2 regions of the Granulicatella elegans genome follow, and region 1 is predicted to be linked to the other one. Evidence: a T-box and tRNA genes for the amino acid it is inferred to sense, from the RefSeq annotation. Region 1 holds a T-box; the other holds one or more tRNA genes.

Region 1 (3,378 bases):
TTAGTTTACAAATTAATGCATTAAGTACTTTAATGTTCTTGTTCTCATTAGTGTTAGTGATTGGATATTATTTCATTCAACAATATCAAGCAAAACGTTTAAATCAAAAAAATGATGAGAATGATTTAGTGAAGGGGGTAGCGTTATGAAGCGATTAATGATGTTTATTGGAGCAATTTTAGTCGCAAGTTTGGGATTGTTTCTTTTTAGAAAAAATTTTGAAACAGCTACTGCCGGTAGCCTTGATACGATTATTGTTTACAACTGGGGAGATTATATTGATCCTAGTTTAATTACTCAGTTTGAAGAAGAAACAGGTTATAAAGTAATTTATGAAACATTTGATTCAAATGAAGCGATGTATACAAAAATCAAACAAGGTGGTACAAATTATGATGTGGCGATTCCAAGTGAATATGCCATTCATAAAATGTTAAAAGAAGATTTATTAGTGCCACTAGATTATTCTAAAATTGAAGGAATCGAACATTTAGATGGAAAATTCTTGAATAAGAGTTTTGATCCAAATAATCGTTATAGTATTCCTTATTTCTGGGGAACTTTAGGAATTATTTATAATACTAAAAATATTGCTGAAGGTGAAATTACGAAATGGTCTGATTTATGGAAAGAAGACTACAAAGATTCCATTTTATTTATTGATGGAGCTAGAGAAATGATGGGAATTGCGCTTCAAACACAAGGGTATTCTTTGAACGAAAAGGATCCTGAAGTTGTAAAAGAAGCTGGTAAATTCTTGAAAACATTAATGCCAAATGCTAAAGCGATTATTGCGGATGAAATGAAGACGTATATGGCGCAAGGGGAAGCTTCCATTGGCGTTTCATTCTCTGGGGAAGCTGCGAAAATGTTGGAGAAAAATGAAGACTTAGCGTATGTCTTACCGAAAGAGGGAACGAACTTATGGTTTGATAATATTGTCATTCCAAAAACGGCCAAAAACTATGATGGTGCGTATCGCTTTATTTCCTTTTTATTGAGACCAGATGTGGCTGCTAAAAATGCAGAATATGTTGGGTATTCAACTCCGAATAAGGATGCGTTAGAGTTGTTACCAGAAGAGGTAACGAATAATGAGACTTTTTATCCTACGGATGAGCAGATGGAGCATATGGAAGTGTATGAGAATCTAGGTTCTGAGTTGTTAGGGTTGTATAATGACCTGTTCTTGGAGGCTAAGATTTTCCGAAACTAATGTTAATAGAAATTGACTTTTCTAATGTAGCTTAGGACGGCAGCAGCCCTACGGTCTCATGCCTAAAAATTGAGCCAAGGGTCTCAATTTTTCCTGCCCTATAAGCCTTTGTGGCTTATAGGACTGTTGCTACTGCGAAAAGTCATTTCTATTTTTACGGATAATTATGAGAGTGCGTTTATGAGATTGGCTTTGTGTGATAGTAGCAGATGGACGCCAGCAGCCAGCTATGGCTGTCTCATTGCTAGTGCTACTATACAAAGTATTTTGGTTGCACTTCATTTTACAATTCAGCAAGTGGATTTATCTTAGAAAATAGACATAACACTTGCTTTCTAGTTATTTTTTCGGTAGTATAATGAATGGAATAGTAAGTTCTTTAATGGGTACAGAAAGTTCTTCATGGCTGAGAGAGAACCCCCGCTTTTAGAATGGAACCTACCAGAATATTGATTATTAAAATAATCCGGTTTGCGTACCGTTATCACGTTCCAAGAGACATTTAACATGAAATGTAATTAAAGGTGGTACCGCGAGTCATTCGTCCTTTTTATAGGGAGAATGGCTTTTTTGTTCCACAATCGTTAGAAAAGGAGTGCTACTATGGCAGAAAAAACAAACTTACAAAGAGAAGATTTCTCAAAATGGTATATTCAAACCATTCAAAAAGCTGATTTAATGGATTATTCACCAGTGCGTGGATGTATGATTTTTAAACCAGACGGATTTGAAATTTGGGAACATATCCAAGAAGAATTTAACCGTCGCTTTAAAGAAGAAGGAATTCGTAATGCTTACTTCCCGATGCTAATTCCAGAAAGTTTCTTCACTAAAGAAGCAGATCATATTGAAGGTTTTGCACCAGAATTACCATGGGTAACTGAAGCAGCCGGTGAAAAATTAGAAGAACGTTTAGCATTACGTCCAACAAGTGAAACAATGATTGGGACTGCATTCTCAAACTGGATTAATTCATACCGTGATTTACCATATGAAGTAAACCAATGGGCAAATGTATTCCGTTGGGAAAAGAAAACTTTACCATTCTTACGTACATCTGAGTTTTTATGGCAAGAAGGACATACAGCTCATGCAGATGAAGTAGATGCACGTCGTCGTACAATGAGAATGTTAGACATTTATAAAGAAGTAGTAGAAGGTGTATTAGCTGTTCCTGTTTATGAAGGTCAAAAAACTCCATCAGAACGTTTTGCAGGTGCAGTAGATACTTATTCAATCGAAGCAATGATGAAAGATGGAAAAGCTGTACAAGCTGGAACTTCTCATTATATGGGTACAAAATTTGCGGAAGCATTTGATATTAAATATTTAACAAAAGAAAATGAACATGTGTACGCACATACAACTTCTTGGGGAGTTTCTACTCGTTTAATCGGTTCGTTAATTATGACACACGGAGATGAACAAGGATTAGTATTACCTCCAAAAGTAGCTCCAACACAAGTAGTCTTAATTCCAGTTGGACCATGGAAGAAAAATCCTGCTATTTTAGAAAAATTAGAAGAATTACAACAACAATTAAAAGCAGCAGGCTTACGTGTGAAAATTGATGACACAGATAACTCACCAGGATTCAAATTCAATGAATGGGAATTACGTGGAGTTCCAATGCGTATTGAATGTGGTCCACGTGATTTAGAAAATAATCAAGTAATGACAAAAATGCGTGACTTAGATGAAAAAGTTGCAGTAGGTTTCGATGTGTTAGTAGAAACAATTCAAGCTGAATTAGAAAAAATGCAAGGACGTTTATTAGAAACAGCTCGTGCAATGCGTGCTTCTAATGAATATACAACTATTGATACTTTAGATGAATTGAAAGCTCATATTGAAGCAAAACGTGAAGCTGGCGAAGTACCTGGTTGGGTATTAGTTGGTTGGGATGGAACAGAAGAAACAGAAGCAAAAATTAAAGAAGAAACTGGATTTACGACTCGTAATATTCCATTCAACCCACCAGTGAAAAAAGAAACATGTATCGTTTCAGGCAAACCAGCAACACAAACTGTATGGATTGCAAGAGCGTACTAATACGAAATTCAGAAGCCGTATTCAAACAATGTGTGAAGAAAGAACATTCGAATCAATGATTGAAGAGGATAAAAGTGTAAAGAGTAGCACGCTTTGCCCTCCTTCACACT
Region 2 (3,378 bases), 140 kb from region 1:
TACCTCAAAGGATTTCTGAAATACCGTAGGAATTTGAATTCCTTTTATTTCTGCATTTTTTATTTTTTCTGGAATATGACGAACAACTTCCCAAGAAGGATTAATATTTTCTCCACCAAATGGATCAAAACCTGTTAATAAAATTTTCATTTAACATTCTCCTTTATTTCTATAGATACAAAAAAAGCACTCGTAAGAGTGCTAATGATGACCCGTACGGGACTCGAACCCGTGTTACCGCCGTGAAAGGGCGGTGTCTTAACCGCTTGACCAACGGGCCAAGAAAAAATTTAAAGCGGGTGACGAGAATCGAACTCGCGACAACAGCTTGGAAGGCTGTAGTTTTACCACTAAACTACACCCGCATTCTATAAACGGTCCCGACGGGAATCGAACCCGCGATCTCCTGCGTGACAGGCAGGCATGTTAACCCCTACACCACGGAACCATATTTTAGGGAATGGAGGTTAACGGGATCGAACCGCTGACCCCCTGCTTGTAAGGCAGGTGCTCTCCCAGCTGAGCTAAACCTCCATCTATGACCCGTACGGGACTCGAACCCGTGTTACCGCCGTGAAAGGGCGGTGTCTTAACCGCTTGACCAACGGGCCAGAATTTTAAAAGAACGGAGAAGGAGGGATTTGAACCCTCGCGCCGGTTTCCCGACCTACACCCTTAGCAGGGGCGCCTCTTCAGCCTCTTGAGTACTTCCCCAATATCCAATGCAATATTTCGATAAAAAATATCTATGGGCCTAAATGGACTCGAACCATCGACCTCACGCTTATCAGGCGTGCGCTCTAACCAGCTGAGCTATAGGCCCTTAACTTCCAAAAAGCGGGTGACGAGAATCGAACTCGCGACAACAGCTTGGAAGGCTGTAGTTTTACCACTAAACTACACCCGCATTATATAATGGCTCGGGACAGAATCGAACTGCCGACACTTTGAGCTTCAATCAAATGCTCTACCAACTGAGCTACCGAGCCTAGAATTACGGTCCCGACGGGAATCGAACCCGCGATCTCCTGCGTGACAGGCAGGCATGTTAACCCCTACACCACGGAACCTTGGTAGAAATTGCGGAGGTAGGACTCGAACCTACGACCTTCGGGTTATGAGCCCGACGAGCTGCCAACTGCTCCACCCCGCGATAACATTAGTAAGGAGGATAAGGGATTCGAACCCTTGCACGCTTTTACACGCCTGACGGTTTTCAAGACCGTTCCCTTCAGCCGGACTTGGGTAATCCTCCGTGAATATAGGTCAATGGACCTTGTAGGACTCGAACCTACGACCGGACGGTTATGAGCCGTCTGCTCTAACCACCTGAGCTAAAGGTCCAAGCTCAATTAATAGCGGCGAAGGGGATCGAACCCCCGACCTCCCGGGTATGAACCGGACGCTCTAGCCAGCTGAGCTACACCGCCATAATTATATAATCTTAATGGAGACTAGCGGGATCGAACCGCTGACCTCCTGCGTGCAAAGCAGGCGCTCTCCCAGCTGAGCTAAGCCCCCATAAAAAAATCGGGAATACAGGATTCGAACCTACGACCCCTTGGTCCCAAACCAAGTGCTCTACCAAGCTGAGCTAATTCCCGATATATGCACCCAACAGGAGTCGAACCTGTAACCGCTTGATTCGTAGTCAAGTACTCTATCCAATTGAGCTATGGGTGCAAATTTTATTCAATTATATTGAAAATGCCGAGGGCCGGGGTCGAACCGGCACGGTCATCACTGACCGCAGGATTTTAAGTCCTGTGCGTCTGCCAATTCCGCCACCCCGGCATAGGCCATGGTTTATCATTGGCAAAGCGGAAGACGGGGTTCGAACCCGCGACCCCCACCTTGGCAAGGTGGTGTTCTACCACTGAACTACTTCCGCAATTTATTCGTTTAAATGCCGGCTAAAGGACTTGAACCCTCGACCCTCTGATTACAAATCAGATGCTCTACCAACTGAGCTAAGCCGGCTATGAGTGATACAGGGCTCGAACCTGTGACCCTCTGATTAAAAGTCAGATGCTCTACCAACTGAGCTAATCACTCATGATTCATGGAGGTTAACGGGATCGAACCGCTGACCCCCTGCTTGTAAGGCAGGTGCTCTCCCAGCTGAGCTAAACCTCCATAATATTTGAAAAGCGTGGCAACGTCCTATCCTCACAGGGGGAAACCCCCAACTACTATCGGCGCTAAGAAGCTTAACTTCTGTGTTCGAGATGGGAACAGGTGTATCCTTCTTGCCATCGTCACCACACTTCTCTCTTGAAAAAGCTCTCGCTCTCTCAAAACTGAATCTATATCCAAATTCTTCCTCTTTTACCTTCAACCTTGGTTAAGTCCTCGACCGATTAGTACTAGTCCGCTCCATGCCTCACGGCACTTCCACTTCTAGCCTATCTACCTGTTCGTCTCTCAGGGGTCTTACTCACTTAAAATGATGGGAAATCTCATCTCGAGGGGGGCTTCACGCTTAGATGCTTTCAGCGTTTATCCCGTCCACACATAGCTACCCAGCGATGCTCTTGGCAGAACAACTGGTACACCAGCGGTGTGTCCATCCCGGTCCTCTCGTACTAAGGACAGCTCCTCTCAAATTTCCAACGCCCGCGACGGATAGGGACCGAACTGTCTCACGACGTTCTGAACCCAGCTCGCGTACCGCTTTAATGGGCGAACAGCCCAACCCTTGGGACCGACTTCAGCCCCAGGATGCGATGAGCCGACATCGAGGTGCCAAACCTCCCCGTCGATGTGAACTCTTGGGGGAGATAAGCCTGTTATCCCCAGGGTAGCTTTTATCCGTTGAGCGATGGCCCTTCCATTCGGTACCACCGGATCACTAAGCCCGACTTTCGTCCCTGCTCGACTTGTTGGTCTCGCAGTCAAGCTCCCTTCTGCCTTTACACTCTTCGAATGATTTCCAACCATTCTGAGGGAACCTTTGGGCGCCTCCGTTACACTTTAGGAGGCGACCGCCCCAGTCAAACTGCCCGTCTGACACTGTCTCCCACCTTGCTTCTAGGTGCGGGTTAGAGGGTTCATGTAACAAGGGTAGTATCCCACCATTGCCTCCTTGGAAACTGGCGTTCCCATCTCTTCGGCTCCTACCTATCCTGTACATGTCACACAAACACTCAATATCAAACTACAGTAAAGCTCCATGGGGTCTTTCCGTCCTGTCGCGGGTAACCTGCATCTTCACAGGTACTATAATTTCACCGAGTCTCTCGTTGAGACAGTGCCCAGATCGTTACGCCTTTCGTGCGGGTCGGAACTTACCCGACAAGGAATTTCGCTACCTTAGGACCGTTATAGTTACGGCCGCCGTTTACTGGGGCTTCAATTCAAAGCTTCGCCCTAATGGAC

What was found. The T-box of region 1 lies ahead of proS (proline--tRNA ligase). A T-box ahead of a tRNA ligase gene usually reads a tRNA of that ligase, here a tRNA-Pro.
Region 2: it encodes a tRNA-Pro, which carries the amino acid that the T-box ahead of proS (proline--tRNA ligase) is inferred to sense. The anticodon was not compared.

What each region holds. Positions count from the first base shown of each region.
Region 1 is NZ_CP085953.1:94,624-98,001, reverse strand. Features, by position in the region: gene LK443_RS00465 (ABC transporter permease) at 1-149, shown strand, start outside; gene LK443_RS00460 (ABC transporter substrate-binding protein) at 146-1,216, shown strand; T-box leader at 1,566-1,768, shown strand; gene proS (proline--tRNA ligase) at 1,820-3,268, shown strand.
Region 2 is NZ_CP085953.1:235,457-238,834, forward strand. Features, by position in the region: gene pcp (pyroglutamyl-peptidase I) at 1-150, opposite strand, end outside; tRNA gene LK443_RS01150 (tRNA-Glu) at 209-280, opposite strand; tRNA gene LK443_RS01155 (tRNA-Gly) at 295-365, opposite strand; tRNA gene LK443_RS01160 (tRNA-Asp) at 376-448, opposite strand; tRNA gene LK443_RS01165 (tRNA-Val) at 462-534, opposite strand; tRNA gene LK443_RS01170 (tRNA-Glu) at 540-611, opposite strand; tRNA gene LK443_RS01175 (tRNA-Ser) at 627-714, opposite strand; tRNA gene LK443_RS01180 (tRNA-Ile) at 750-823, opposite strand; tRNA gene LK443_RS01185 (tRNA-Gly) at 837-907, opposite strand; tRNA gene LK443_RS01190 (tRNA-Phe) at 917-989, opposite strand; tRNA gene LK443_RS01195 (tRNA-Asp) at 998-1,070, opposite strand; tRNA gene LK443_RS01200 (tRNA-Met) at 1,081-1,153, opposite strand; tRNA gene LK443_RS01205 (tRNA-Ser) at 1,166-1,255, opposite strand; tRNA gene LK443_RS01210 (tRNA-Ile) at 1,271-1,344, opposite strand; tRNA gene LK443_RS01215 (tRNA-Met) at 1,357-1,430, opposite strand; tRNA gene LK443_RS01220 (tRNA-Ala) at 1,449-1,521, opposite strand; tRNA gene LK443_RS01225 (tRNA-Pro) at 1,531-1,604, opposite strand; tRNA gene LK443_RS01230 (tRNA-Arg) at 1,610-1,683, opposite strand; tRNA gene LK443_RS01235 (tRNA-Leu) at 1,709-1,794, opposite strand; tRNA gene LK443_RS01240 (tRNA-Gly) at 1,820-1,891, opposite strand; tRNA gene LK443_RS01245 (tRNA-Thr) at 1,908-1,980, opposite strand; tRNA gene LK443_RS01250 (tRNA-Lys) at 1,983-2,055, opposite strand; tRNA gene LK443_RS01255 (tRNA-Val) at 2,064-2,136, opposite strand; rRNA gene rrf (5S ribosomal RNA) at 2,151-2,266, opposite strand; rRNA gene LK443_RS01265 (23S ribosomal RNA) at 2,341-3,378, opposite strand, start outside.